Runella sp. SP2: one gene and its partner. Each later gene encodes a partner of the first gene's protein in a complex. Links are inferred from orthologs where the notes say so. Each region holds a gene or a part of one and is shown in the gene's direction. Other genes may lie near its edges.

Region 1 (3,318 bases):
TATTGGTACAAATCAGCGGCATCGACCCGCGTCTCAACCATGTCAAAATCCAACAACGAGGTCGCAAATTCTGTGACTCCTTTGAAAGCTATTTTTCCACGCAGACGGCTATTTTTACCAAAACGTAAATCGGTGTTTGTCAATTTAAAATCATTGACCGTTCCCAGAAAATCCCCATGGACTTTCCAAGTTTCGTTGAGGGTAAACAAATAATCGGCAAACCAGCCCAAATCTTCCGACCGAACCCGCGAACTGTCAATGTGGGCTTTCATCAATACTTTGGCATTAAAATCGCCAAAAGCCGATGGCTTGTCGTAGTTGAAGGAAATATAATTGCGGATGATTGAATTACCAATGGGCGCGTACAAATCTGCCAACTCTAGCTTCGTACGGCAGTACATCACGTTAGAATTCAACCCTTTCACCGTCAAATTGGTGCGTTTATCGTAAGTATGCAGTCCTCGAACTTTCAAGGCAATGGTATCTCCCAAGACCATGAAATTTTTGGCCTCACCACTGATACCTTTCAAAGTAAAGTGGTTGTAATCAAAGGCTTTACCCGACATCCGTTGCTCACGAGGATCGTCAAAACGAAACGTCCCTTCAATCAAATGCACTTGCTTGATATAAAATGGGACGTTTTGGTCTTTTTTTCCAGGGGGAGAATTGGGGTTAGAAGTCAGCTCTTCGATACGGGCAATAAATTCGTCTAGGTTCAAATCGCCCGTTTTGGGGTTCTTTACCAACCACACCGACGGACGGTAAAGCGTGGCTTCATCGAGCCAAGTGCCAAAAGTCTTTTTATCTTTGCCAATCGCCAGCTCCAAAAAGTCGTGGTTGACGTCGAGGCGCTCCACTTGAATCATGGGGCGGCCTTTGCGGTCGCGAATCTCAACTTTTTCGAGCGAAACGGCGTTGAACCATTTAATGCTTACCCTTCCTACGGAAGTCGGGTGTTGTAGTTCTTTAGAAAGTTTTTGGGTAACGTAGCCTACGAGAGAGGTTTGTATCAGTGGAAATTGAATACACAAGCTTATCATCTCTGCCAACAGCACCACTGTGACAAAGAGGATAAAAAGTGTGTTCAGAATGTACCAAATGATACGTTTCATGGGCTGGGCGACTGCTCAAAATTAACGCAAAATTTCAACAAATGTCAACTATTTTAGCCATCGAATCTTCGTGTGATGAAACTTCCGCGGCCGTTATCTCTAACGGCAAAATCTGTTCCAACATTGTAGCGACACAAGTGATTCACCAAAAATACGGTGGGGTTGTTCCCGAATTGGCTTCTCGTGCCCATCAGCAACACATTGTCCCTGTGGTCGAAAAGGCGCTTCTGGATGCAAAAGTAAGCAAAAAAGACCTGAATGCCATCGCTTTTACGCGCGGGCCTGGCCTTTTGGGCGCATTATTAGTAGGCGCATCGTTTGCCAAAGCCTTTGCTTTGGGGCTGAATATCCCGCTCATTGAGGTAAATCACATGCAGGCGCACGTATTGGCACACTTTATTGAAGACCCAACTCCTTCCTTTCCGTTTTTGTGCCTGACGGTCAGCGGTGGACATACCCAAATTGTGCTGGTGCGCTCGCCCCTCGACATGGAAATTATTGGTGAAACGCAGGACGACGCCGTAGGAGAAGCCTTTGACAAAACCGCCAAATTGCTCAACCTTCCCTACCCGGGCGGCCCGTTGGTTGACAAACACGCCCAACAAGGAAATCCGTTGGCTTATAATTTCCCCCTCTCCGAAATGCCTGGGCTCAATTACTCATTTAGCGGCATCAAAACGTCCATTTTGTATTTTTTACAGGGTAAAACCAAAGAAAACCCACAGTTTGTCGAAGAAAACATCGCCGATATCTGTGCCAGTGTGCAGCATACGCTCATCAAAATGTTGTTACAAAAACTCCGCAAAGCAGCCCGCCAAACGGGGATTTCTGACATTGCGATTGCAGGGGGCGTATCCGCCAATTCGGGCTTACGAAAATCGCTTTTGGAACTCGGGGAAAAAGAACATTGGAATGTTTTTATCCCGCGTTTTGAGTACTGCACCGACAATGCCGCGATGATTGCGATGGCCTCTCATTTCAAATTTGAGGAAGCCGATTTCTGCGAGCAAACTGTCAGTCCCTTGCCTCGCATGGCGTTTTAGAGGCCGTTTAATAATTTTTTTTTAAATTTTAAATCATTGACTAGCAATAACCTATCATCATAACCACAAAATCACTAGCTTTATAATTCCTTTAAAACAACCCTTAACGTTTTGAATGCAGGATGATGAAGCGAGTGATTTTTGTGTTTGTACTTTTCTTGTCTATTTCAATTGATGGATGGGCTGTCCATATTTTTGGTGGTGATTTTCGGATGATAGCGCAGCCAACGCAGGGTAATTACCTTCTTACCCTCACGCTCTACTCTGACATGCTTACACTCAATCCAGTTGTAGGAGGTGATTTTTCCAACAACGACGCAAGTGCTACTGTGTACATCTTTCGTAAAAGCGACCATGTGAGAATGGACGCTTTTGAGTTGCCACAACAAGTAAACCAAAACAAACCTATCATTTATCAAAATGAAGCTTGTGCGGGAAACCAACAACTCCGTACCGTTGCCCAAATTTATAGTCGCGCTATTAGTTTGAGCCCCGCACGCTATAACGATTCTCAAGGGTATTACATCATTTGGGAACGTTGTTGTCGGACGGCTGGGGTGGACAATCTTCAAAATAGAGGTCAAAACGTCGGACTGGTTTTTACGTTGGAGTTTCCAGCCCTTACGCAAAACGGCACTTTTTTTCGTAATTCTTCCCCCGACCTCAGTATCCCCAACGGTGAATATATTTGTATTAATAGGCCATTTAGGATGAATATGAGCGCTACTGATGCGGATGGTGATGAGTTAAGATACACCTTAGTTACTCCCCTCAATGGTTACACCAATGAAACAAATCCGCGAGGACTAGGCGAATCGCGCAGCAGTTATCCCGAAGTTAGATGGGCGGCAGGCTATGGACTTTCCAATACCATTCCAGGAAATCCCGCATTGGCAATTCACCCGACTACGGGCTTTCTTACGGTAAGAGCTTCTCAATTGGGCAGATTCACCTTTGCTATTCTGGTAGAAGAGTACCGAAATGGGGTCAAGATTGGTTCAACCCGTCGGGAGTTTCAGTTAAAAGTCATTGACTGTGGCGGCACTCCACCTCCTTCACCCACAGTATTCAACAGCACCAATACCAGTTTACCCGCTTCGGTCGTCGAAATTTGCGAAGGGACGAATGCGACACTCCAGTTTACGTCACAGCCCAATGTTTCG
Region 2 (3,274 bases), 1.3 Mb from region 1 along the record:
GACTGGGCGTTTTTATATCGCTAGTGACGCTGTTGTTAGTGGTGCTTATTGGGGTTGAGTTTTTTGTGGGAAACGGCGATGGCGTTTGGTTTGACTACGATTTGCGCCTGATTGGCTTTCGCGTAGCCGCTTGGGCGGTGTCGTTGGTATCGTTGTCGCTACTCATCAGAAATTCATCACCTCTTTTACAAAATATCCTTCTTTCGGTGGTAACGATTGTCCTGGTGATTTTGGGTGTGGAAACGGCCGTTGGATGGATTCACGATGCGGGTCAAAAACAACCTACCACAGCAACGGGGCCCCAGTATGCTGGACCCGCTTATGATTCAAGTTATGCGTTTGACGAATTTTTGGGACGTAAGCCCATTCCAAACCATACCTTTATTTGGGCTAAAACACTGGACGGAAAGCCTTTTATTCAAATTCCGATGAAGGTCGATTCGTTCTCGCGGCGGATTACACCTTTTGCCGATTCTGCACAAACTGTGCGAAATAAATACGCGCTTTTTTTTGGGTGCTCGTTTACCTACGGAGATGCCGTACGGGACAATGAAACCATGCCTTATTATTTCCAAAAAGGCAACGCTGACGTTCAGGCGTACAATTATGGCTTCTTTGGTTATTCTCCACGACATGCACTGGCTCGTTTGCAGCACCAAAATGTTGTGCAACAAGTGGCGCAAAAAGACGGTATTGGGATTTATACTTACATCGAAGACCACGTCAACCGAGCTATTCCGTCAGTAGGCTGGATTGGTATGTACGATGGTTATTTTCCCGATATTGATGAAAAAACCATGCAAACGCAAGGGGTTTATCGGTTTGCACACCCTTTGAAATACCGTTTTGGAATGATGTTGTTTAAAAGCAAAGTTCGTCAGCATTTTGCGATGGATTTCCCTTTTGTGTATCGCCCGAAAGATTACGAATTGACGGCAAATTTGATTAAAGCAACGGAAGACGAGTACAAAAAGCAGTTTAAAAATGATAAGTTTTACGTGATTTTGTACCCCGATGCCTTGAAAAAGGATTCACCTATGCCTGCTCTATTGAAAGAACGGGGCATGAAAGTGCTGGATTATCGTCAACTTTTTCCCTATCCAGCAAAACAATACCAGCTTACGTACGATGGACACCCCAATCCTGAGGCACATCGGTTGTTGATGGAGCAATTGAGCAAAGATCTTAAAAAACAAGGCATACTTTAAAATGATATTGTTGAGCATCGAACGTTTTGGGTTAGAAGACATCGAACAGGTGGCTGCCAAAGTCCTGCAAGCTTGTGGAAACGAAACCATTTGGCTGTTGAATGGAGCCATGGGAGCGGGAAAAACAACGTTTGTGAAGGCGCTAGGGAAGGTCATGGGGGTGATGAATAACGTTCAAAGTCCGACGTTTTCGATTGTGAATGAATATATCACCGCCGACGGGGAAACGATTTATCATTTTGATTGTTATAGACTAAAAAATACGGCTGAGGCGTACGATATTGGGGTTGAAGAATACCTCGATTCTGGCTATATTTGTTTGATTGAATGGCCCGACCGAATCGAAGAACTTTTACCAGAAAGTTATGTAGAAATCCATATTTCGAGCCTGCCAGATGGGCTTCGGAAACTGGAGGTTCTCAAAAAAGCATAAATCAACAAACGTAAATCGACTAATTTGGACATGATGGGTTTTGGCGAATTGGCGCAACAAACAGCTTTGTATCCGCAAGAAGCGCTTGCCCCGCTCAAAACAAGCCAACAAAGCTTGTTGATTGGGCTTCCAAAAGAAATATCCCTGCAAGAAAATCGCATTGCATTGACGCCCGAAGCCGTGGCGATTTTGGTACGAAATGGTCACCGAGTCGTTGTGGAAAAGGGAGCGGGAGAAGGCGCACAGTTTCCCGATAATGAGTACAGCGAAGCAGGAGCGCAGATTGTGTTTTCGCCCCAAGAGGTTTTTACGAGTGATTTAATCCTTAAAATTGAACCCCTCGTAGAGCAAGAGTTTGGAATCCTGAAAAATGGCCAAACCATTATTTCGGCGCTCAATCTTCCCACCCGCGACCGTTCGTACTTCGAGCACCTCAATCAGAAAAATATTACGGCACTTGGCTATGAATACATCGAAGACCCCGCTGGTGGTCAGCCTGTGATACGTTCTTTGAGCGAAATTGCAGGAAGTACCGTCATGCTTATTGCTGCCGAGTATTTGAGTAGTGCCAACAAGGGGAGAGGGATAATTTTGGGCGGAATTACGGGAGTTCCACCCACCAAAGTAGTCATCATCGGTGCGGGAACCGTGGCAGAATACACTGCGCGTACAGCGTTGGGACTTGGGGCAGAAATCAAAATTTTTGACCAACACATTTACCGCCTTCAACGGCTGAAATATGCCATTGGACAGCACATTTATACCTCAATTATTGAGTCAGATACACTTTCGGAAGCCGTGCAGCGGGCCGATGTCGTTATTGGTGCCCTGCGCCCCGAAGATGGCCAAAATATTTACGTTGTTACCGAAGAAATGGTTTCAAAAATGAAACCCAACTCGGTGATTATCGACGTGTCCATCGACCAAGGAGGCTGCATCGAAACCTCGCGAATTACGACCCACAAAGACCCGATTTACCGACAATACGACGTCATTCATTATTGTGTGCCCAACATTGCATCGCGGGTGGCTCACACGGCAAGTGTTACGCTGAGCAACGTCTTTTTGCCTATGTTGTTGAAAATGGGTTCGTTAGGAGGCGTCGAGGAAATGATGTACGCGCGCCGTTGGTTCAGTAAAGGAGTTTATACGCATCGTGGTACATTGACAAATCCTTTTATCGCAAAGAAGTTTTCGATGCGACACAAAGATCTTAGCTTGCTTTTGGCAGCACGACTCTAGTCAGATTTTATTCGATAATCTGACCTTTTACATTCGACATTTAAAAAACATGATTAATCACAGCAACGAAAATACCTTAATGGATGATGCTAATTCACCCGAAGTGAACAAACAACTTTTGGGCATAGTATCACAAGATTTTGTCAAAGTTTCTGACCAACTCAAAGAAGCCTCTTATCAAATTCGTAAACGAGGTTTTTCCACACACCCGATTTTTGTGGCGGTACAAAAAGAGATAGAACTTGGGGTTTTGCTGATTGGAAAAACCGAGTTAGAAAACGAATGGTCGTACCGTGCTTCTATGTTAGACGAATTTATTCAACGCAACCTTGTGGGTCTTGAATCCATCGAATTGTTCAAAGAAAACTATAAAAACCCCGACGAATACTGC

What was found.
Region 2: the proteins of tsaD (region 1) and tsaE are in contact, whole or in part, in a crystal structure (PDB 6N9A), measured with the Thermotoga maritima proteins. The link is inferred for Runella sp. SP2 from one-to-one orthologs. Residues at the interface, in WP_004082750.1 of Thermotoga maritima: Cys10, Asp11, Arg49, His50, Leu82, Gly84, Gly135, Gly136, Glu154, Thr155, Leu156, Asp157, Asp158, Ser159, Glu162, Asp165, Lys166, Arg169, Leu170, Tyr175, Lys213, Thr214, Leu217, Tyr218, Gln221, Arg222, Asn324; in WP_004082108.1 of Thermotoga maritima: Leu37, Gly38, Lys46, Lys57, Val59, Lys60, Ser61, Thr63, Phe64, Thr65, Leu66, Met67, Val69, Pro71, Tyr82, Arg83, Leu84, Asp86, Asp88, Phe89, Asp93, Ile128, Asp130, Glu131, Arg134.

The regions. Positions count from the first base shown.
Region 1 is NZ_CP031030.1:3,091,809-3,095,126, forward strand. What follows is about bases 202-3,154. They hold tsaD (tRNA (adenosine(37)-N6)-threonylcarbamoyltransferase complex transferase subunit TsaD), read left to right. Parts: upstream 202-1,153; coding sequence 1,154-2,155; downstream 2,156-3,154. Other genes in these bases: DTQ70_RS12950 (translocation/assembly module TamB domain-containing protein), read right to left, coding at 202-1,112; DTQ70_RS12960 (gliding motility-associated C-terminal domain-containing protein), read left to right, coding at 2,278-3,154. Also shown: more of DTQ70_RS12950, read right to left, coding at 1-201; more of DTQ70_RS12960, read left to right, coding at 3,155-3,318.
Region 2 is NZ_CP031030.1:1,766,590-1,769,863, forward strand. Bases 17-2,925 are described here. They hold tsaE (tRNA (adenosine(37)-N6)-threonylcarbamoyltransferase complex ATPase subunit type 1 TsaE), read left to right. Parts: upstream 17-1,209; coding sequence 1,210-1,641; downstream 1,642-2,925. Other genes in these bases: DTQ70_RS07430 (hypothetical protein), read left to right, coding at 17-1,208; DTQ70_RS07440 (alanine dehydrogenase), read left to right, coding at 1,672-2,883. In the rest of the region: more of DTQ70_RS07430, read left to right, coding at 1-16; DTQ70_RS07445 (hypothetical protein), read left to right, coding at 2,933-3,274. UniProt on the Escherichia coli protein: Required for the formation of a threonylcarbamoyl group on adenosine at position 37 (t(6)A37) in tRNAs that read codons beginning with adenine.